Regions from separate parts of the Heyndrickxia vini genome, predicted to be linked through region 3. Evidence: predicted binding sites of a transcription regulator. Region 3 holds the regulator's gene; each other region holds the start of a gene.
The links. The regulator LexA, encoded in region 3, represses DNA repair genes until DNA is damaged. The targets are predictions, from matches to a motif close to CGAACATATGTTCG.

Region 1 (7,980 bases), 1.4 Mb from region 3:
TGCACCGAAACAAGCAACATTAATTGCAAATGGAAAAGAACAGATTGTATCCATTGAAACATTGAAAGCAGGGGACATCGTATTAGTCAAACCCGGCGAAAAAATCCCCTCGGACGGAATCGTCATCGAAGGAAAAAGTTCCGTAAATGAGGCGGCCATCACTGGTGAATCGATGCCGATAGAAAAATCGATTGATGAATCCGTATATGGTGGCAGTATTAATAATGAAGGAATATTAAAAATTTCTATTACAAAATCATATGAAGACTCTTCTCTTGCAAAAATTTTACACTTAGTAGAGGAAGCTCAAGAAACAAAAACACCTACAGAACAGTTTATTAACCATTTTGCAAAATATTACACACCTGCAATCATTTTAATCGCTATTATTGTTATGATTGCTCCGCCGCTTTTGGGAGGTGCCGATTGGGGAAAATGGTTTTATCAAGGGTTAGCGGTGTTAATTGTTGGATGTCCTTGTGCACTAGTTCTTTCGTCTCCAATAGCCATTGTATCTGGAATCACACGAAATGCACGAAATGGAATTCTCATTAAAGGCGGAGTTTTCCTTGAACAATTAGGTAAGATTGATATGATCGCTTTTGATAAAACTGGAACACTAACGAAAGGTGAACCGTTTGTAGAAGTCACGAAAGTTTTTGATGAGCAATTTTTGACGATTGCAGGTTCAGTGGAAAAGCTTTCTTCTCATCCCCTTGCAAAAGCAGTGATGCGAAAAGTGGAAGAAACATCGGCCCCTCTTACAGAAGCAACAGATGTTGAAACATTACCTGGTCAAGGGATATCAGCAATTGTAAATGGAGAGCGCTATTTTGTTGGCAATGAGAAAGGACTGCCTGCGACTGCACTGTCAAGTAGCATTCAAAAAGAAATTACAGCACTAAAAGATCAAGGGTATACGCTTATTACTGTTGCAGATAATGAAAAAGTACTTGGTTTAATGGGGATAACCGATGAAGTTCGAAGTGAAAGTAAACAAATTATTAAAGAATTACATCAAGCAGGAATAAAACATACCGTAATGCTGACAGGAGATCACCAACAAACGGCTAAAAAAGTTGCTGACAAAGTCGGCTTATCGAATTACTATGCCAATCTTTTACCTGATGAAAAGGTTCAAAAAGTAAAAGAACTTACACAAAAAGGAAAAATTGCAATGGTAGGAGATGGAATCAACGACGCACCCGCATTAGCAACAGCTGATCTCGGAATAGCAATGGGCAAAGGAACAGACAGCGCCATCGAAACTGCAGACATTGTGCTAATGCAAGATCATCTAGGAAAACTACCATCTGCAGTTAAAATCTCAAAACGCGTTAATCAAATCATTAAATTAAATATATCATTGGCCCTAGGTCTAAAATTAATCGCCTTACTTCTAACAATCCCAGGCTGGCTAACACTCTGGATCGCCATCCTTTCAGACATGGGAGCGACAGTATTAGTAACATTAATCAGTTTAACTTTAATGATTGAAACAAAGAATAAAGGCTAGAGTAATTTGCTCTAGTCTTTATATTTAGGTTTTGTTAAAGTTCAGTGTTGATATTGACTCCATGTTGATTGGAGCGGAAGGTACGAGACTCCTGCGGGATCAGCTGGAAAGATGAGACCCCGCAAGAGCGAAGCGATGAGGAGGCTAATCGCCAGCCACCTGTAGCGGAAATCAACGGTTACGAACACAAACTCATTAAGCTTTGCATTTGTCTTTTTTTCATAAACTATGATACAATCTCACGAAATATAAAAAAAGGTGATAATATGGGAATACATCAATATTTCAAAAGCTTATCGGATTTAGAAAAAATTTATCGGTGTCCAGGAAAGTTTAAATTCCAAGAACATTCCGTGGCCAGCCACTCATTTAAAGTAACGAAAGTAGCCCAATTTCTCGGAACAGTCGAAGAAAATAAAGGGAATAAAGTGAATTGGCAGGCTCTTTATGAAAAAGCATTGAATCATGACTACAATGAATTATTTACAGGAGATATTAAAACTCCGGTGAAATACGCGTCAGCCGAACTTAGAGATTTGTTCAGTCAAGTAGAAGAACAGATGACCCAAAAATTTATTTTTAAAGAGTTTCCGAAGGAATATCAACAAATTTACTTAGATCGTTTTAAAGAAGGAAAAGATGATACATTAGAAGGGAAGATTTTATCGGTCGCAGATAAAATTGATCTGCTTTATGAATCCTTCGGCGAAATTCAAAAAGGGAATCCCGAACCACTTTTTCAGGAAATTTATGAAGAATCTTTATTAACAATTCTTGAATTTAAAGAAATGGAAAGTGTGAAGTATTTTCTCAATGAAGTTTTGCCTGACATGCTTGATGAAAAATTTATTGAACATAGTGAGCTAAACAAAGTCACACAAAAAATCGTTAAAGCGAATTTAAATGAATAAAAAATTTCCAACCTCCCCTTGTGTTTTTTTCATTTTTAGAAAAGAATAGAGATAGGATTTTTAACCTTAGGGGTGAAAACAGTGTTAGACAAAATTTTGGCCGCAATTTTTTTGCCGGGAATTCTCGTTGTGTTTTTCACAAGGGTAACGTACAACCATATTGTAGGCTTACTATTAACAGTCGCCTTGATTGTCGCTTCGGTTTATAAAGGATATACACATACATGGCCTTTATTCATTATTGACGCTGCATCGTTAACCATTGGGTTTTATTATGCAAACCGTATGGTAAACCGAAATAAAAAGAGGAAAATACCGGAAAGCAAAAACGTTTGAAGCAAATGAAGGAATCATTTCATTTGTTTCAAACGTTTTTTTAGGATATTTTTAATAAAAGACTCTTTCTAAATGACAGTTCCTACTAACAATATTAAAAGCACAGAGTGGATTGGAGCGGAAGGCAAGTGCCTGTAGCGGAAAGGAACGGTTCATTGTTTACGAAAACAGCTTAGAAAAATGTATTTAAGGAGTTTTATATAGTGAAATTAACAAAGGAAATAAGAGAAGATGCAATAAGGGAAATTCAACAATTTTTTCTTAATGAAAGAGACGAAGAAATCGGGGATTTAGCTGCTGAAAATTTCTTTGTATTTGTTAATGAAAAATTAGGGCCAATTTTTTATAATGAAGCAATTGCTGATGCACAAAAAATGGTTGTGCAAAGGATGAATTCGCTAGAGGAAGAACTGTATACGTTGGAAAAGAGAATAAAGTAACCGATTAAGAGCTTGGGAGCGTATTTCCGGGTTCTTTTTCAATTCATGAGAAAAATCGAAAAACCGAAAATTTGTTCGCTTTTTTATGGTTAAGAAACACCTGTTTGTGGTAAAATAATAAGTATGAAAAAACGTGAATAATGACCTTATTGAAAAGATGACATAGATAGGTAAAGTGGATGGGAGGAAAATGGATTGAACGAACAATTTGAGCTCGTTTCTAAATATCAGCCGCAAGGAGATCAACCCGAGGCCATTCGAAAAATTGTTGAAGGCATTAAAAATGGAAAGAAACATCAAACCTTATTGGGGGCAACAGGGACAGGAAAAACTTTTACCATTTCCAATGTAATAAAAGAAGTAAAAAAACCAACTTTAATTATTGCTCATAATAAAACATTAGCGGGGCAATTATATAGTGAGTTTAAAGAGTTTTTTCCGAATAATGCTGTTGAATACTTTGTCAGTTACTATGATTATTTTCAGCCGGAGGCGTATGTACCTCAGACTGACACATATATCGAAAAAGATTCGAGTATTAATGATGAGATTGATAAGTTACGACACTCAGCAACGTCATCTTTATTTGAACGTGAAGACGTCATCATAATTGCTAGTGTTTCATGTATTTACGGTTTGGGTAATCCGGAAGAATACCGGGAAATGGTTCTCTCGCTAAGAACTGGAATGGAAGTGGAACGAAATCAGCTACTTCGCAAACTTGTAGACATACAGTTTTCTAGAAATGACATAGATTTTCAACGTGGTACTTTTCGTGTAAGAGGGGATGTTGTGGAAATTTTCCCGGCTTCAAAGGATGAACATTGTATTCGTGTTGAATTTTTTGGTGATGAAATTGATCGGATTCGCGAAGTTGATGCTCTAACAGGTGAAATCATTGGCGACCGTGATCATGTTGCTATTTTCCCGGCTTCCCACTTCGTAACACGAGAAGAAAAGATGCGGGTAGCTATTGAAAATATTGAAAAAGAATTGGAAGAACGTTTGAAGGAATTACGTGATAATAATCGTCTACTTGAGGCACAAAGGCTAGAGCAACGGACGAATTACGATTTAGAAATGATGCGTGAAATGGGATTCTGTTCAGGTATAGAAAACTATTCCCGTCATTTAACATTACGCCCTTCAGGTTCCACACCGTATACACTACTAGACTATTTCCCTGAAGATTTTTTAATTGTTGTCGATGAATCTCATGTCACACTTCCACAAGTACGTGGAATGTATAATGGGGACCAAGCACGGAAGAATGTTCTCGTGGAACATGGATTTCGCTTGCCATCAGCGCTTGATAACCGCCCATTGAAATTTGATGAATTCGAATCACATGTGAAGCAAATTGTTTATGTGTCTGCAACACCAGGTCCGTATGAAATCGAACATACACCAGTAATGGTTGAACAAATTATTCGTCCGACAGGCCTACTTGATCCAACAATTGAAGTTCGCCCAATTGAAGGACAAATCGATGATTTGCTTGGTGAAATCAATGAACGAGTGGCACGCAATGAAAGGGTTCTTATTACTACGCTAACGAAAAAAATGTCAGAAGACTTAACAGATTATTTAAAAGAAGTCGGTATAAAAGTACAATATTTACACTCAGAAGTGAAGACATTAGAAAGAATTGAAGTAATTCGGGATTTACGTCTTGGAAAATATGATGTGTTAGTTGGAATTAACCTTTTGAGGGAAGGGTTAGATATTCCAGAAGTATCGCTAGTAGCTATTCTAGATGCAGATAAAGAGGGATTCTTGCGTTCTGAACGTTCATTAATTCAGACAATCGGCCGTGCTGCGCGTAATGCGAATGGTCAGGTCATTATGTATGCGGATAAGATGACGGATTCTATGACGAAAGCGATTGAAGAAACGAAGCGTCGCCGTACAGTCCAAGAAGAATATAATACAAAACATGGAATTACACCTCAAACGATACAAAAGGATATTCGTGATGTAATCAGGGCGACTCGTGCAGCGGAAGATCAAGAAGAATATGTTGCAACAACACCAACGAAATTAACGAAAAAGGAACGGGAAAAATTAATCCAACAATTAGAACACGATATGAAAGAAGCAGCGAAGGCGCTCGACTTTGAACGTGCCGCCCAGCTTCGTGATACATTATTAGAATTGAAAGCGGAAGGATGACATATAAATGGCAAAAGATAAAATTATCGTTCAAGGAGCAAGGGCACATAATCTGAAAAACATTGATGTCACCATTCCGAGAGATCAATTAGTTGTATTAACAGGTCTATCCGGTTCGGGAAAATCATCATTAGCATTTGATACGATTTATGCTGAAGGTCAACGTAGATATGTGGAATCACTTTCAGCCTATGCTAGGCAATTTTTAGGTCAAATGGATAAGCCGGATGTCGATGCGATTGAAGGCTTATCTCCCGCAATATCTATTGATCAAAAAACAACAAGTCGTAACCCCCGTTCAACGGTAGGGACGGTAACGGAGATCTATGATTATTTGCGTCTGTTGTTTGCAAGAGTTGGGAGACCAATTTGTCCAATACATGGAATTGAAATTACCTCGCAAACGATTGAACAAATGGTCGATCGAATTATGGAATATCCAGAAAGAACAAAGCTTCAAGTATTAGCTCCTATCGTTTCGGGACGAAAGGGTGCCCATGTAAAAGTGCTTGAGGATATTAAGAAACAAGGATTTGTTCGTGTTCGTGTCGATGGAGAGATGCTTGATTTAAGTGAAGACATCGAATTAGAAAAGAACAAAAAACATTCAATTGAGGTAGTGGTGGATCGAATTGTCGTAAAAGAAGAGGTTGCCTCCCGATTGGCAGATTCACTAGAAACAGCTTTGAGACTTGCTGATGGAAGGGTCATTATTGATGTTATCGGCCAGGAAGAACTTTTATTTAGCGAGCATTTAGCTTGTCCACATTGTGGGTTTTCAATTGATAAATTAGAGCCAAGGATGTTTTCGTTTAATAGCCCATTCGGTGCTTGTCCTGAATGTGATGGACTTGGAACAAAGCTCAAAGTCGAACGCAGTTTAATTATTCCTAATCCAGAACTTTCATTAAAAGAACATGCGATTGCCCCATGGGAGCCGGTAAGTTCACAATACTATCCACAGCTGCTTGAAGCAGTTTGTAATCATTATGGAATTGATATGGAAATTCCCGTGAAGAATCTTCCAAAGGATCAATTAGATAAGATATTGTTAGGGTCTGGTGAAGAATTAATTTATTTCCGTTACGAAAATGATTTTGGGCAAATACGGGAAGGAAATGTGAAATTCGAAGGAGTCATACGTAATGTAGAAAGACGCTATCGAGAAACAAGCTCTGACTATATTCGTGAGCAAATGGAAAAATACATGGGACAACAACCATGTTCGAAATGTAAAGGATATCGATTAAAAGAAGAAAGCCTTGCTGTCAAAATCAATAATAAGCATATTGGGCAAGTTACGGAACTTTCTATTGAACAAGCAGATGAATTATTTATACAGCTAGATTTAACTGAAAAAGAACGACAAATCGCGAATCTTGTCCTTCGTGAAATTCGTGAACGACTAGGATTTCTTGTGAATGTCGGGTTAGAGTATTTAACTTTGAGCCGTGCAGCCGGTACATTATCTGGAGGCGAGGCACAACGCATTCGTTTGGCAACACAAATCGGTTCACGATTAACCGGTGTCCTTTACATATTGGATGAACCATCAATCGGTTTGCATCAGCGAGATAATGACCGTTTAATTCAAACACTTCAAAATATGAGAGACATCGGGAATACATTAATCGTCGTTGAACATGATGAAGACACGATGTTAGCCGCGGATTATTTAATAGATATTGGTCCAGGTGCAGGTGTTCATGGAGGCGAGATTATATCCGCTGGGACACCGGAAGAAGTTATGAATGATCCACATTCGTTAACTGGCCAATACTTATCCGGGAAAAAATTCATCCCATTACCAATAGAACGCCGCAAACCAGATGGCCGTTTTATTGAAATCAAAGGGGCGAAAGAAAATAATCTAAAAAATGTGACAGTGAAATTCCCGCTAGGCAGCTTTGTGGCGGTTACAGGTGTATCAGGTTCAGGAAAAAGTACACTTGTGAATGAAGTTTTACACAAAACCTTGGCTCAAAAGCTGAATCGGGCAAAAAGCAAACCGGGTGAGCATAGGGAAATCACTGGCATTGATTACCTCGAAAAAGTAATCGATATTGATCAATCACCAATCGGCCGAACACCACGTTCGAACCCGGCAACCTATACTGGTGTGTTTGATGATATTCGTGACGTCTTTTCAGCTACTAATGAGGCAAAAATTCGAGGATACAAGAAGGGTAGATTCAGTTTTAATGTCAAAGGCGGCCGTTGTGAAGCATGTCGTGGGGATGGAATTATCAAAATTGAAATGCACTTTCTTCCAGATGTTTATGTTCCATGTGAGGTATGCCATGGCAAACGCTACAATCGTGAAACATTAGAAGTAAAGTATAAAGGGAAAAATATTGCCGATGTACTCGATATGACTGTTGAAGATTCTGTTGAATTCTTTGAAAATATTCCTAAAATCAAACGGAAATTGCAAACAATTTATGATGTTGGATTAGGTTATATAAAACTTGGCCAGCCAGCAACGACTCTTTCAGGCGGAGAAGCACAACGGGTGAAACTTGCCTCTGAGCTCCATAAACGGTCAAACGGTAAATCCTTATATATTCTTGACGAACCAACAACAGGACTTCATGTTGATGATATA
Region 2 (7,980 bases), 380 kb from region 3:
AATGGAGGTGGCATTGGGATATCAATCATTTTACTATCTTTTAAAGTTGTTAAACGGTAATTATATATCCCTCCACTTCCGCCTGTACCACTAGACTCTAATAAATCTAATACATTATCATGATTAAGATCTGCAAATTCAATTTTTGGCTTATATCCTGGCTCATACTCAATTCGAAATTTTTTATTGTTGGATGAAGTTATTTCTGTCCAAATTTTCTTCATGTACATACTACTGACATCTACTTGAATCCCTTTTAAGATAATTTTGTCTGGTTTTCTGTCACCAGTGACATCAACTTTATATTCATGTATTATCTTTTCATTAGTTTTAGCTGACTCTCCGGCGTATGATATAGCAACTGTACTAAGCGACATAAAGAAAAACGCAAATATAGCAAGTACGTATTCTTTTTTCATAGTCGAACCTCCTTCATTTCTTTTGCTCATTATTGTTACCAATTCTTTTTTTGTTATGTAAAAATAACCAATTTGGGAAAATAAAAAGCATTTGTCCAAGTATTATGAACAAATGCTTTTTATACTTTATTCTTCTGTTGTATTGGTCTTTTCTTTCCAGATTTCTTTAACTATACCATTTTCACTTTCATCAATTACGAATGAACCATTTGTATATCGGTCATTATAACGCAAAGTCTCAATTGAAATCGATTCGATTACTTCTTTTTCTGTTTGAAGCCAAATACTATCTTTTTCTTTAACAACCTCTATACCGATAATTCGATGCGGATTATTTTTCAATTCTCGAAGCATCACAACACCACGTTTTGCCCGGGTTGCTTTTTCAAACTCACTTAATTTCATTTTTTTTACAGCACCACGTTGGGTTGCAATAAAAATGGCTTCTTCTTTGGTGTTTTCTATTATTTTCCCAGAAGTGACGTAATCTCCATCTTTTAAGTTTATCCCTTTTACTCCTGCCGCACGAGCACCAACAATATTTACTTCTTCTTCGTCAAACCATAGACCATACCCTAAGTAAGTTCCAATAAATACATCTTTAGAGCCATCGGTTAGATGCACATCAACAACTTCATCGTCGCCCTTTAAATTAATAGCGACAAGGGGTTTAGAATACCTTTGGGCATTATATTGAATTAATTCCGTCTTTTTGGCCATTCCGTTTCTTGTAATAAATAATAAATAGTTCGTGGTATTAAAGTCTTTAATTTCAATTACTTTAACAATTCGTTCGTCTTTTTCAATTGGAATAATATTTGTAATGTGTTGTCCAAGATCTTTCCAACGAATATCTGGAAGTTCATGAACAGGACAATATAAGTAATTACCTTTGTTAGTAAATAGAAGAACAACACTTGTCGTATTAATTTCTTCTTGAAATAATACTCTATCTGTCTCTTTTATTGCAAGATCTTGTCCATTAGATGCCGAGTATGATCTCATACTCGTTCTTTTAACATATCCATCCTTCGTTACTGTTACCATAACGTCTTCATTAGGAATCATAACCTCTAGGTTAATTTTAATTTCCTCAATTTTTTCTTCAATAAGGGCCCTTCGATCATTTACATATTTCTTTTTAATTTCTTTGAGTTCCTTTTTGATGACGTTTAATAAATTTCTTTCGCTATCTAGAATGGATGTAAGTTCTTCTATTTTTTGCTTAAGCTCTTTTGATTCCTTTTGTAATGCGGTAATATCCGTATTGGTTAAACGATATAGTTGCAAAGATACGATTGCTTCGGATTGGGCTTCAGTAAACTGGAATTGCTCAATCAAATTATCCTTGGCATTGCGTTTATCTTTCGATGCGCGAATCGTTGAAATGACTTCATCTAATATTGATAAAGCTTTCATCAATCCTTCTACAATATGCTGCCGTTCTTTTGCCTTATGTAAATCGTATTTTGTACGATTGGTTACGACTTCTTTTTGATGGCCAATATAAGCATCCAGTAACTCTTTCAACCCCATAAGTTTTGGTCTGCGATTAGCAATTGCCACCATGTTGAAATTGTATGTTATTTGCAAATCTGTATTTTTAAATAAATAATTCAGGACTCCATCTGCATGGGCATCCTTTTTTAATTCAATGACTATACGAAGACCAGTACGGTCGGTTTCATCACGTACTTCGGAAATCCCTTCTACTTTTCGATCTAATCGTAATTCATCAATTTTCTTTACCATATTCGCTTTGTTTACTTCATATGGAATTTCAGTTACAATGATTTGCTCGCGCCCGCCTCGTACGGATTCAATTTCTGTCTTACCACGGACTACTATTTTTCCTTTACCGGTTTCATAAGCCTTTCTTATTCCATCAATCCCTTGAATAATTCCACCAGTTGGAAAATCAGGTCCTTTAATGACTTTCATTAAATCATCAATAGAACAATCCGGTTTTTCAATACGCATAATCGTACCATCTATCACTTCACCTAAATGATGGGGTGGAATATCGGTTGCATAACCTGCAGATATTCCAGTTGAACCATTAACCAAAAGATTAGGAAATCTTGCCGGTAACACAGTCGGCTCCTTTGATGTATCATCAAAGTTTGGTATAAAATCGACTGTATCCTTATCAATATCATTTAATAACTCTGAAGCTATTGCCGATAATCTTGCTTCAGTATAACGCATAGCAGCAGGAGGGTCCCCATCAATACTTCCATTATTGCCATGCATTTCAATTAAACCGTTTCTTACTTTCCAATCTTGACTCATGCGAACCATGGCTTCATATACTGAAGAATCACCATGTGGATGATAATTACCGATTACATTACCAACCGTTTTTGCCGATTTTCGGAAGCCTTTTTCATTTGTGTTTCCTTCAACATGCATCGCATATAAAATGCGGCGTTGCACAGGCTTTAAACCGTCACGGGCATCCGGTAACGCGCGATCTTGAATAATATATTTACTATACCGTCCAAAACGATCACCTAATACTTCTTCAAGGGGCAGATCTTGAAATTTTTCAACATTAGTCATCAGTCTTGGTCCCCTCCTTCAACTGATAGATTTTCATTTTCTAAAATGCTTTGATCTTCTTCTAAACCAAAGGCTACATTGTTTTCGATCCATTTCCTGCGAGGTTCAACTTTATCACCCATTAAAGTTGTTACACGTCGTTCTGCACGAGCAGCATCATCAATTCGTACCCGTATCAATGTTCTTGATTCAGGATTCATCGTCGTTTCCCATAATTGATCGGCATTCATTTCACCTAATCCTTTGTAACGCTGAAGCATATATCCCTTACCCACTTTTTTCGTAACGCTTTGAAGTTCATCGTCCGTCCATGCATATTCAATTATTTCCTTTTTTCCGGATCCTTTACTTACTTTATACAAAGGCGGTAAGGCAATATAAACTTTCCCCGCTTCGATAAGTGGTTTCATATATCGATAGAAAAATGTCAACAGTAGCACTTGTATATGTGCTCCATCGGTATCCGCATCTGTCATGATGATCACTTTATCATAGTTGACATCTTCTAAGTTAAAGTCTGGTCCAACACCAGCACCTATCGTATGAATGATTGTATTAATTTCTTCATTCTTAAAAATATCTTGGAGTTTTGCCTTTTCCGTGTTGATTACTTTACCACGTAATGGGAGAACTGCTTGAAACTTGCGATCACGTCCCTGTTTCGCTGAACCGCCTGCAGAGTCTCCTTCGACAAGATAAAGTTCATTTTTTTGTGGATTTCGCGACTGTGCCGGGGTTAACTTTCCAGATAAAAGACTTTCCGACTTTTTGCGCTTTTTTCCACTTCGAGCTTCTTCACGGGCTTTTCTTGCCGCTTCCCTTGCTTGAGCCGCTTTAATTGACTTTTTGATAAGCAAATTACTTGCTTCAGGATTTTCTTCTAGAAAGTAGGCAAGATGTTCTGAAATGACTGCATCCACAGCGGATCTTGCTTCACTTGTTCCCAGTTTTCCTTTCGTTTGCCCTTCAAATTGCAGTAACTCTTCCGGAATCCGGACCGAAACAACTGCCGCTAGTCCCTCACGAATGTCGGTCCCTTCCAAGTTTTTATCCCGTTCTTTCAATAAATTTACTTTACGGGCATACTCATTGATCACCCGTGTCATTGCCGTTTTGGCGCCCACTTCATGAGTGCCTCCATCCTTTGTACGAACATTGTTAACAAATGAAAGCATACTTTCCGAGAAGCCATCATTAAATTGAAAAGCATATTCTACCTCAATTTGACTTGCTTCCCCTTCAATAAATACGACAGGATGAAGAATATCTTTACCTTCATTTAAATATTCAACAAAAGCTTCAATTCCATTTTCATAGAAAAAAACATCTTTTTGATCATAACGTTCATCAATAATTTCAATTTTTAATCCTTTTAATAAAAAAGCAGACTCACGTAAACGTTCACACAATGTATCGTAATTATAAGTAGTTGTACTAAAAATAGTTGGATCAGGTTTGAAATGAATAAGTGTACCTGATTGGTTTGATTTTCCGATTTTTTCTAAAGTTGTTTCAGGTTTTCCGCCATCTATAAATTTTTGTTGATAAACATATCCATCCCGTTTAATGGTAACAATAAGCCATTCAGACAATGCATTAACGACAGATGCACCCACACCGTGCAAGCCGCCACTTGTTTTATATCCGCCCTGTCCAAATTTTCCACCTGCGTGTAAAACAGTGAAGATTACTTCCGTAGTAGGCTTCCCTAGTTTGTGCATTCCGGTAGGCATTCCACGTCCTTTATCTTCAACACTAATACTGTTATCTTTATGTATTTTAACAATAATATGATCTCCGTTTCCTGCTAAAGCCTCATCAACGGAATTATCTACTATTTCATAAACTAAATGATGCAGCCCGCGAGCATCAGTTGAGCCAATATACATACCTGGTCGTTTTCTTACGGCTTCGAGGCCCTCTAATACTTGTATTGCATCATCATTATATTCAATCAAGTTTTGTTTCTTTGCCACAAATATTCCCCTTTCAAACAACACTGCTCTCTATCTACTTTCCTCATTACTTTCTACAAAGCAAACAATTGTTCGTATATCATTATAGCATTTTCCGGACAAACGTCTAACAACTATTTTAGCGATAAATTAATATTTAGCAAATTTCTTTTAAAAATGTCTGGGCTAAACTAAAAATAGGTAATAAAAAACAAAGCAAGCGTTAAAACTACACGCTTGCTGCTAACGAAAAGTCTATTTGGTTAGTGCATGCTCTACTTTAATACAACGATCCATTATTACCGTTTTGCCTTTGTCCTTTAATAATTGATAGGCTTCCTCATTTTCTACACCAAGCTGTGCCCAAAATACATCCGCATCAATCTCTAGAAACTCTTTTGCAAGCTCAGGCAAGTATTCAGATCGCCTAAAAATATCAACAATATCGATGTGACCCGTAATTTCCTTAAGTGTAGAGACAGCTTTAACCCCTAAAACCTCGTCTACGGTTGGATTCACTGGGATAATTTCATACCCGGCTTTTTGCATTGCTTCTGAAACCATATACGATGTACGCTCCGGATTATTACTTAGACCTACAACTGCGATTCGCTTCGCTTTTTTAAGGATTTTTCCGATTTCTTCACGACTAGGATTATCAATAGACATTAAAGGACCTCCTATCTAAAATTCACCTTTTTCTATTACTTATCGTACTTCAATCTGTTAAGAACTGCAAATTAATCATTAGATATTCCCATTTCGTTTCTTCCAAAGTAAAAATTGTTCGGTAAAAACTGCTGCAATGGTGCCTAGAATAAGACCATTATTAATTAAGGAAGCAATAACTACCGGTAAACCTTTCGTTGCCTCTGCTGGAAGAAACATTACCCCTACACCAATTAAAAAACCAATTCCCGCCGACATATAGGTTATTTTAAGATCGTCTGCCTTTTCAATTTCCGTTAAGGCGATGCCAACCATTTTTGTAAAAATAACGAAAGTAACTGAATAACCTACAGGTGCTGGCAAAGCGGCCATAATGTTCATCAATGGAGGGAGAAGAGAAATCACCGTAACAAACAAGCTTCCTAAAATGAACGGCTTTATCCCTTTTATTCCTGTCTGGCTCACAAAGCCTGCGGATCCGGAAATGGGTACTGAACCAATACTAGAGAAAACTCCGCCAGCAAGTTGATTAATTCCTGAAATAATGCCGGCTTGTTTAAATCGATTTACTTGTTTATGATCTTTTTTCAATACTTCCTCCATCACACGTATTGATGCAATCATATTCGTTATGAGTAAAATAGTAATAAAAAAAGAAGTAACAATTACGCCAGAATCTAATTTAGGTAATCCGAATGATAAAATATCCGGAAATGAAAACCAGTGCTGGCTTTTTAGCACACCTGGAGACAATCCAAAAATGATAAATAAAATCCATCCGATTAACATACCAAACATAATCGAAAATTGTTTAACCCATTGAATACGAACTTGTCCTAAGTAAAAGGTTAGAATAATGATAATAAAACATAATAATGCAGTAATTGGCTGAATTACATGAACTCCATCGGTTAGGCCGAGCATCCCTTTCATAAATGAGCCGCTTAATTGGAGAATCAGCAAAAACAAATAAATGAATGTAACTGTTGGTGTGAATAATTTTGCTAACTTTTGAATTAAACCGAGGGCGGATAAAATGATGAAAAATACACCACTAAGCATCATTCCACCTGACAATTCACGCAATGTTTCAATATTGGAAGTATATAAGGTTCCAACGAAGCCAGCATAAATTGTGAATACTCCCCACCATAATCCAGCTGGACCTTCACTAATTGGTAAACGATGTCCGATAATCCCTTGCAATAAACCGGCAATTCCTAATACAAAAATGGTTCTTTCAACAAAAGCTGATGTTTCAATCGGATTTAGATGGTATAAATCGGCTATTGCGATTGGAGCGGCAATCGCCCCTGCAATCATAAAAGCCATCCATTGGATGGCAGAAATAGTTGTTTTCACTTAAATAGACTCCTTACTGTATTAACTTTTTAACTTTCACTGAACATTGTGCCATTGTGTCTCAGTTAATTAGTCATTAGATAGTTAGAGGCACAACAAGTCATTTATTTTTAAATGCGGATAATGAGGATTGAAGTGCTAACCAAGCCGATTTATCCGCGAAATATCGCGACCAGGAAGCAATTCCGGCTAGTTTATAATTTGCTGCTAAATTCGCCCGTTTATTCAAAGATAACTTGTCCTCAAGCCACATTTTATAAACAGCATTAGTTTTTGCGTCGGTATATTCAACATAGTTTTGTCCTGAATCCGCATCTTCAGTTGCTGTTAATTTTCTTTCTTTCATCCATGCATTTGCTTGATCCATCGATAGTGCTTTAGAAGAAACCGAGGGTTTGCCATCTTTCATTTCCTCTTTCCATAAACGAGTAAAGAATGGTACACCAAGTATTAATTTCTCGTTTGGAACCTCATTTAACAGTTGTTTCAAATTCGATTCTACCCATGGAAGACTTGCCACACTTCCGGCAGTTGGTGCTCCTCCCCAATGTTCATCGTACGCCATGACAATCATATAGTCGACAACCGAGGAAAGTTTTTCTCGCTCATAGAATTCAGACCAATTGCCATCAGCAACAAATGTAATATCCATGGATACATATTTATGATCATTATGAAGGTAAACCGCTGCTTCACGTACAAATTGTGTAATGAGGGGGCCATCTTTAGGATTAACGTTTTCAATATCGATATTTAAACCATCTAATTGATAGGTTTTCATATAACTTCGTAATTGATTAATAATTTTTGTTCGCGTTTCATAGTTGCTAAGTGCAACTTTCGTTAATTCTGGATCGAATGAGTTTGAAAAAAGTGCCCAAACGTGATAACCATTTTTTTTGGCCCACTTGACATAGTCCACAGATGCTAAATTTGTTACATCACCATGATTATTTTTTAATTCAAACCATGTAGGTGAAACAACATTTACTCCGGGCATGGTTGGTAAATTG
Region 3 (7,980 bases):
GCGGAATTGTTTAATATCATCCATGCTTAAACCATATCCAGCCAAATGGAGTAAGCTATATAATAACATCGAACCATGGCCAGCTGATAAAACGAAGCGATCCCTATTAAACCATTCTGGATTTTTTGGGTTATGGTTCATAATTCTAGTCCAAAGTGTGTATGCCATCGGTGCAGCACCCATAGGTAATCCAGGATGACCTGAATTGGCTTTTTCAATTGCATCAATAGAAAGAGTTCTGATTGTGGTTACTGCTAATTGGTCTGTATTATCAAACAATTTTATACATCCTCTCTATCATATATAGTCCAATATTAATATTAAACATGTTTATATTATAACTCAACTAAAGAAAAGTATAGTTTTTTATCTTTTTAATTTCATGTTGAACTAACCGCTTTTTTAATAAAAATGAAAAAAGGCTGATTGGTCAGCCTTATCCATAAAGGTTATTTAATTATTCAATGGAGTCTTTTCTTCTCTTGAATACTGCGAACTTTTTGTGGTGTTACGTCATTTCCTTCCGGATCAATGACACGAACAGTTTCAATTGTGTTTTTCATAGAAGAACGAAAACTTTCTAAATACTCACGTCGAAGACGGGATTGTTCTTTCGCTTCCTCTTCAGTTAGTCCTTTTTCTTTAGCTTTTTTCGATAGTGCATTGATTCTTGATATTTTATCTTTAGAAAGCATATAGCTACTCCTTTTCTGTAGAAACTACTATCTTTTCCAGTAGAAGATACAGTAATAGTACTAGATAAATACTTTGTTATCAAGAAAAGAGCTTAAGCTTCCTTCTATAGTTATTCTTGCTTTATATATTCTTGATATCTTCTATGCACAGTTGCTTTTGAAACATTATATCCAAATCCTCTTAGTGTTGCTGCTATTTCAGCGAATGTTAGGTTATTCTTACGTAAACGGACTATTTCGTCTATAGGCATATCCTTGCGATCACGTCCTTGAACATTTCCATGTTCTTTTAAATTCAATTCTGGCCGATAACCTTTTTCTACTGCACGTTTCATTCCTCTTTTTATTTTTAAATTATGTAATTTTCGTTGATATTCTTCTACCATACTAACAATATTTAAAACCATAGAATCAGATTCTGATAATTCTAATTCCCCCTGATGGGAAATACTATATACTTTAATACCTTCCTTAAAAAGACAGTGCAAAAGAGCAATTTTTGCATTACCTCTGCCTAATCTCGTCTCATCTTGAATTAATAATGCATCAATGTTTCTTTCTTTAACAAGATCAAGGATTTCTAAAATCCCCGGACGATCTAAATGATATCCACTTTCTTGATCATGAATCACTTTAACAAGATCGAACCCACACCTTTTAGCCATCTCCACTAGTTCTGCCTCTTGTCTTTCAAGTGATGTTTCTTGCGTATGTTTTTTTGTACTTACACGACAATAGATTACTGCTTTCATCATTTTATTACTCCAAATCTAATGCATATTGATTACTATCATCCAACTGTTTTTTCGTTTTAATAGGGATTATAATTTTTTCTCCAGCTTTTATATTACTACTAGTTAAATGATTTTTCTTTGTTACCCACTCGATGAACTCATTTGGATTCATTGAATGTTCCTTTGAATAAATATGAGCAATTTCCCACAATGATTGCCCTTTAGTTACGATAACTTCCTGATAGTTTTTGTCATCTATAAAAGAGTTCATCGCATATAATCCTATAACCATTGATAAAACAATTAATATAATAACATAAGAATATTTTTTCCATAGAATAGTCATATTATAAAACCACCTTCGAATGTATGTTCGTTTATTATTTTTATTATAATGCGAACATTTGTTTCAAGTCAATAGTTTTTTCGAACTTATGTTTGTATAGTTGGAAAAGAAATGCTATAATGGAATTAATCTAAAAGATACGTTTAATAGTCGGGGTGTATATGATGACAAAACTTTCAAAAAGACAACAGGATATACTGGATTTTATTAAGCAAGAAGTTAAATCAAAGGGATATCCACCATCTGTTCGTGAAATTGGTGAAGCCGTCGGACTAGCCTCCAGTTCTACTGTCCACGGTCACCTATCAAGATTAGAAACAAAAGGATTAATCCGAAGGGATCCTACTAAACCGAGGGCAATCGAGATCCTCGATTTTGAATCGGAAAACATCCCTAAACAAAATGTCGTGAATGTTCCTTTATTAGGTAAAGTGACTGCAGGTATGCCTATTACTGCTATTGAAAATATCGAAGAGTTTTTCCCATTACCAGAACAATTAGCACCCACTGATGAGAATATCTTTATGTTGGAAATTGTCGGTGAAAGTATGATCGAAGCTGGTATTTTAGATGGTGACTATGTAATTGTCCGTCAACAACAAACCGCTAATAACGGGGATATCGTCGTTGCAATGACTGAAGATGATGAAGCAACAGTGAAGCGTTTCTTTAAGGAGAAAGACTTTTTTCGGCTTCAACCAGAAAATTCAACAATGGCTCCAATCATTTTAAATAATGTCTCTATTTTAGGCAAAGTTATTGGTCTATACCGTCATATCATTCATTAAGTAAAATCTCCAATATAAAAACATCCAAATTTCATTTAAATAAAACGAAATTTGGATGTTTTTTCTTTCAAATCGTCACTTGCAACGAATTTTCCAAATAACTCTTTAATGGACTAAAATAAGCCCCTCTCGTTTGAGAAAGGGCTTATTAACATGATGTAAATCATGCACTGATTATATTATGTGCAGGTTGCAATCAAATTATACTATTTTATTACTGCGCCAGTTGATGGTGCCGCATAAATGTTTACTTTACCAAAATCATCCGTCTTAATCGTATAGACATCCTTTTGCGGTTCTCCCAAAATATCGTATGAAAGACCTCCAAATTTCTTAGGATTTAAAAAACCCACTTCATTTCCTTTTACTGGTGCTTTATCGAGAGGGTAAACTCTCCAACTTGAATCAGTTCTAGGAAGATACACTTTCTTAGGTTTAGGTTTGGAGGCTGATCCCGGGTGGGTTTCATTCTTAGATGCACCTTCTAACTTCACATATTTCGGCGAAGCAGTTATATAGTATACTGCACCTTTACTGTTCTTAACTTTGTACATATACTCATTGCCCACTTTTACTTTCTGGACAACTTCCGGAAATCCATCTCCTTTACGCAATATACCAACTTTATAATTGGTATCAAATGTTGCTTTCGAATAGAAGTTTACTCCATCCGAACCGCCATAAATACTTTCAACTCTTTTTCCTTTAAATGAACTGTCATTTGATGGATCAGGTATTGTAGGATTTGGATTTGTTTCAGGTTTAGAAGGAGAAGCACCTGCCTTCACCTTGTCTAAAAAGTCTTCCCAAGTAATCCCCTTTTCTCCACTTCTTAAATAGCGTGGACAGTTCTTTCCACTCCAATGGTTATGTTGAACTACGTTAGATACGGGAATACTGTGTTCATTCATTAAATGATTCGTTAACCAAACAGTATTATCTACTGCCTTTTTAAAGTCACCATCACTGTTAACACAGATTTCTATCGCAATTGATTTCATGTTCCCTAGTCCATAACCATCCCCTGCATGCCATCCTACTTCATTTGTAGGTAATGATTGATAAATTGAATCTTCATCTACCTGAAAATGCCAAGAAGCTTGTCTTGTATTACCTTTATATTGTAAATTGGCATGGGCTACATCATCTGCACCTCTACTCGTGTTGTCGGTTTCGTGAATTGTGATATATTCTGGATCCATCTTTATTCCAGGTCGGGTAAATGTATTTGAAACAGGGATAAATTTTTGATTAATCTTCATAAAAATCATCTCCTTACTATTTAATATGAAATCTAGCTATTTTTCGGAAAGGCGTATGAACAAAAAAGAGTAACGATTTGATCGTTACTCTTTGAAATGTGCTTTCTATTTAAAGTAGATCTAACTATAAATTCATTGTCGTGTGTAAAAACAACTAAACAAGCCAAACAAGATTCTAACTTAATACAAAAAACCCCTCGACACCAATAGTATCAAGGGGTTTACTAATTAATACATTTGCATATATTGCTCGCGTTCCCACGGATGGACTGTTGTGCGGAACATATCCCATTCAATCTCTTTTGCTTCTAGGAAATGTTCAAGAATGTGTTCACCAAGTGCACTTGTCATTACTTCATCTGAAGTTAAATTTTCCAACGCTTGTTTTAATGTTCCAGGGAGATCAACAATTCCGGCTTCCTCGCGTTCTTGTTTATTCATAACGTAAATATTTCGATCAACCGGTGCTGGAACTTTTAGTTTATTTTTTATTCCATCTAAGCCGGATTTTAATAATACAGCCATTGCTAAATATGGATTAGCAGCTGGATCGACACTGCGAACTTCAATTCGTGTGCTTAATCCACGTGAAGCTGGAATTCGCACTAATGGACTACGGTTTCTTGCGGACCATGCAACATAACATGGTGCTTCATAACCAGGAACTAAACGTTTATAAGAATTTACAGTTGGATTGGTAACTGCGGTAAAATTCGTTGCATGTTTAATTACACCAGCAATAAATTGATATGCCGTTTCACTTAATTCAATTTTACCACTTGGGTCAAAGAAAGCATTTTCGCCATTTTTGAACAATGATAAGTTACAGTGCATACCGGATCCACTTACACCAAACAATGGTTTTGGCATAAATGTTGCGTGCAGTCCGTGCTTTCGGGCAATGGTTTTAACAACGAGTTTAAATGTTTGTATATCATCACACGCTTTTAATGCATGAGCATATTTAAAGTCAATTTCATGTTGTCCAGGCGCTACTTCATGATGTGAAGCTTCTACTTCAAATCCCATTTCCTCAAGTTCTAGAACGATATCTCGACGACAGTTTTCACCTAGATCGGTTGGAGCAAGGTCAAAGTATCCCCCATTATCATTCAACTCTAATGATGGCTCCCCTTTTTCATCTAATTTAAATAAGAAAAATTCTGGTTCAGGTCCGAGATTAAAATCGGTGAAACCTAATTCTTCCATTTCTTTCAATACACGTTTCAAATTATTTCGCGGATCTCCTGCAAATGGTGTACCATCTGCATTATAAATATCACAAATTAGGCGAGCCACTTTCCCTTTTTCTGCTGTCCAAGGAAACACAACCCATGTATCTAAATCAGGGAATAAATACATATCAGATTCTTCGATTCGCACAAAACCTTCAATTGAAGAACCATCAAACATCATTTTATTGTCTAGCGCTTTACCAAGCTGGCTAATCGGTATCTCAACATTTTTAATCGTTCCTAATATATCAGTAAACTGAAGACGAATAAATTTCACATTTTGCTCTTCTGCAATTTTTTCAATGTCACTACGATTATACCTTGACATAAACAATTCCTCCCTATGGGTCCTATTTTTTTATACAGCTATCCATTAATGAAAAAATCTCGGTCTTTCATTTTGCATCCCAGGGCGTTGAAATCTCCCTGCTTGTAAAAGTTCTTCCCTTAATATTTTTCTCACTTCTTCGTTAGATACTTCCGGTTTTGTTGTAGTTGTTTCAATTGGAGCTGGTTCAGTTTTCAGAATTAATATTTTCTTAATTCCCGCCATATTTATGCCTTGATCTAACAGATCTTTAATTTCTAACAATTGGTCGACATCATTTAAAGAATATAGCCGGCGGTTCCCATCTGATCTAGCCGGATGGATTAAACTATGTTCTTCATAGTATCGAATTTGACGGGCCGTTAAATCGGTTAATTGCATCACTGTACCAATCGGTAAAATTGGCATGGAACGACGAATTTGATTACCACTCATTAAAAACTCCGCCTTTCATATTTGCTATATGACTACTTTAACTCACGTTAGATTATTTGTCAATAATATGTTAGGTTTTCTTACATTTATTTTTATATTAAATTTATAATTTGTGAAGTGAATACCACACAAGGTTCTCTCTTATCACTTCAATAAGAATGTGCTTTAACTTAGAAAAAATAAAAAACGTGTGAAATGAAAGGTTCACACGCTTTTAGGTCCATTTATATTAAATTCTTTGTTAATAAACGGTCTAATGCTGAGCAGACGGCGATTTTTACATGAGAGTATGTTAATCCTCCTTGGACATACGCAGTGTATGGCGGTCTCAATGGTCCATCCGCTGATAGTTCAATACTTGCACCTTGAATAAATGTTCCTGCAGCCATAATTACATCATCTTCATACCCAGGCATATAGCTTGGATACGGAGTGACATACGAATTTATTGGTGAAGCAAATTGGATTGCTTGGCAGAACTCAATCATTTTATTTGAATCTTCGAATTGAACAGATTGGATGAGGTCTGTTCGGTTTGCATCCCATTTTGGATGTGTATTTAAATGAAACTTTTCTAAAATTGCTGAAGTGAAAACAGCTCCCTTTAATGCTTGGCCAACAACATGAGGCGCTAGGAAAAATCCTTGATACATTTCTTGTAATGAGTAAAGTGAAGCACCCGCCTCAGCACCGATTCCAGGTGATGTCATACGATATGAGCAAGCATCCACCCATTGCTTCTTACCAACGATATATCCACCAGTTTTCACAATTCCTCCGCCTGGATTTTTAATTAATGAACCAGCCATTAAATCTGCTCCAACATGACACGGCTCAATGTTTTCGACAAATTCCCCGTAACAATTATCAACGAAAACAACCACATCCGGTTTAATTTCTTTAACAAACTTAATCATTTTTTCAATTTCTTCAATTGTAAAAGAAGGGCGGTTTGCATATCCTTTTGAACGTTGGATGCCAATCATTTTTGTATTCTTTTTAATGGATTGTCTGATACCTTCATAATCAATTGCACCTTCGCTTGATAAAAGAACAGTATTGTAATCAATTTGAAATTCTTTTAATGAACCAACTCCGCTTCCTCGGATCCCGACTATTTCTTCTAACGTATCGTAAGGCTTACCAGTTATATATAATAATTCATCTCCTGGTCTTAATACGCCAAATAGAGCGATGGAAATTGCATGTGTTCCCGAAATAATTTGCGGACGAACTAGCCCTGCTTCTCCACCAAATACTTCCGCATAAATTTTTTCAAGCGTATCCCTCCCAATATCGTCATAGCCATAACCTGTTGATGGATTAAAATGGGAATCACTTACACGGTTAGCTTGAAAACTTTGTAACACCCTAAACTGATTTTCTTCTATTCTTTGATTTATTTTTTCGTGAATCGGTTTAATTTGTTGCTCTACTTCTTCTATAATTGGTTTTAATTTCTCACCGTTAACTAAATACTGTAACATCTTGTTGCTCCTTTAAAATCTGATATTAGCCATTCCCCTTCCTACTTAAGAAGAGAATGTGTTTATTTCATCTTAACAGAAAAATATGAAACAAAAAAATTTTTCTTGTAAGTATGATTTATCGTGATAAAATCAAATTTGTGATGAAAGTAATACACTTACATATTAGAAATTTTAGAGCCTAATTTTTTCATATCATCATAGATTATTGATACTTCTGGGAGGTATACCCAATGACTTGGGAAATTCTAAGTATTATTGGTACTATTGCATTTGCTGTTTCCGGGGCAATCATTGCAATGGAGGAAGAGTATGACATATTGGGGACCTATATTTTAGGGATTGTTACCGCTTTTGGGGGAGGTGCAATTCGAAATCTCCTAATTGGCGTTCCTGTTTCGGCACTTTGGGAGCAGAGCCTTTTATTCCAAATCGCTTTACTGTCTATTACAATTATTTTTTTATTTCCTCATAATTTATTGCGACATTGGCAGCGTTGGGGGAATTTTTTCGATGCAATGGGACTTGCTGCATTTGCTATCCAAGGGGCACTATATGCAAAACAAATGGGGCACCCATTAAGTGCCATTATCGTTGCAGCTGTATTAACCGGAAGTGGTGGGGGAATTATTCGCGATGTTCTTGCGAAAAGGAAACCACTTGTTTTACA

Region 1: a site for LexA is predicted at 3,268-3,281, ahead of uvrB (excinuclease ABC subunit UvrB). Genes of this name have one in related genera too.
Region 2: a site for LexA is predicted at 5,019-5,032, ahead of parE (DNA topoisomerase IV subunit B). Genes of this name have one in related genera too.

What each region holds. Positions count from the first base shown of each region.
Region 1 is NZ_CP065425.1:1,042,222-1,050,201, forward strand. It holds gene I5776_RS05170 (heavy metal translocating P-type ATPase) at 1-1,516, shown strand, start outside; gene I5776_RS05175 (HD domain-containing protein) at 1,783-2,427, shown strand; gene I5776_RS05180 (CsbA family protein) at 2,509-2,763, shown strand; gene I5776_RS05185 (DUF2164 domain-containing protein) at 2,967-3,203, shown strand; gene uvrB (excinuclease ABC subunit UvrB) at 3,399-5,375, shown strand; gene uvrA (excinuclease ABC subunit UvrA) at 5,383-7,980, shown strand, end outside.
Region 2 is NZ_CP065425.1:2,053,344-2,061,323, forward strand. It holds gene I5776_RS10315 (hypothetical protein) at 1-419, opposite strand, end outside; gene parC (DNA topoisomerase IV subunit A) at 546-2,981, opposite strand; gene parE (DNA topoisomerase IV subunit B) at 2,981-4,957, opposite strand; gene I5776_RS10330 (CoA-binding protein) at 5,192-5,605, opposite strand; gene I5776_RS10335 (purine/pyrimidine permease) at 5,684-6,967, opposite strand; gene I5776_RS10340 (glycosyl hydrolase family 18 protein) at 7,068-7,980, opposite strand, start outside.
Region 3 is NZ_CP065425.1:2,430,014-2,437,993, forward strand. It holds gene tkt (transketolase) at 1-279, opposite strand, end outside; gene I5776_RS12135 (DUF896 domain-containing protein) at 462-695, opposite strand; gene I5776_RS12140 (YneB family resolvase-like protein) at 806-1,447, opposite strand; gene yneA (cell division suppressor protein YneA) at 1,455-1,775, opposite strand; gene lexA (transcriptional repressor LexA) at 1,940-2,563, shown strand; gene I5776_RS12155 (peptidoglycan recognition protein family protein) at 2,770-3,825, opposite strand; gene glnA (type I glutamate--ammonia ligase) at 4,054-5,388, opposite strand; gene I5776_RS12165 (MerR family transcriptional regulator) at 5,434-5,823, opposite strand; gene I5776_RS12170 (methionine gamma-lyase family protein) at 6,048-7,310, opposite strand; gene I5776_RS12175 (trimeric intracellular cation channel family protein) at 7,544-7,980, shown strand, end outside.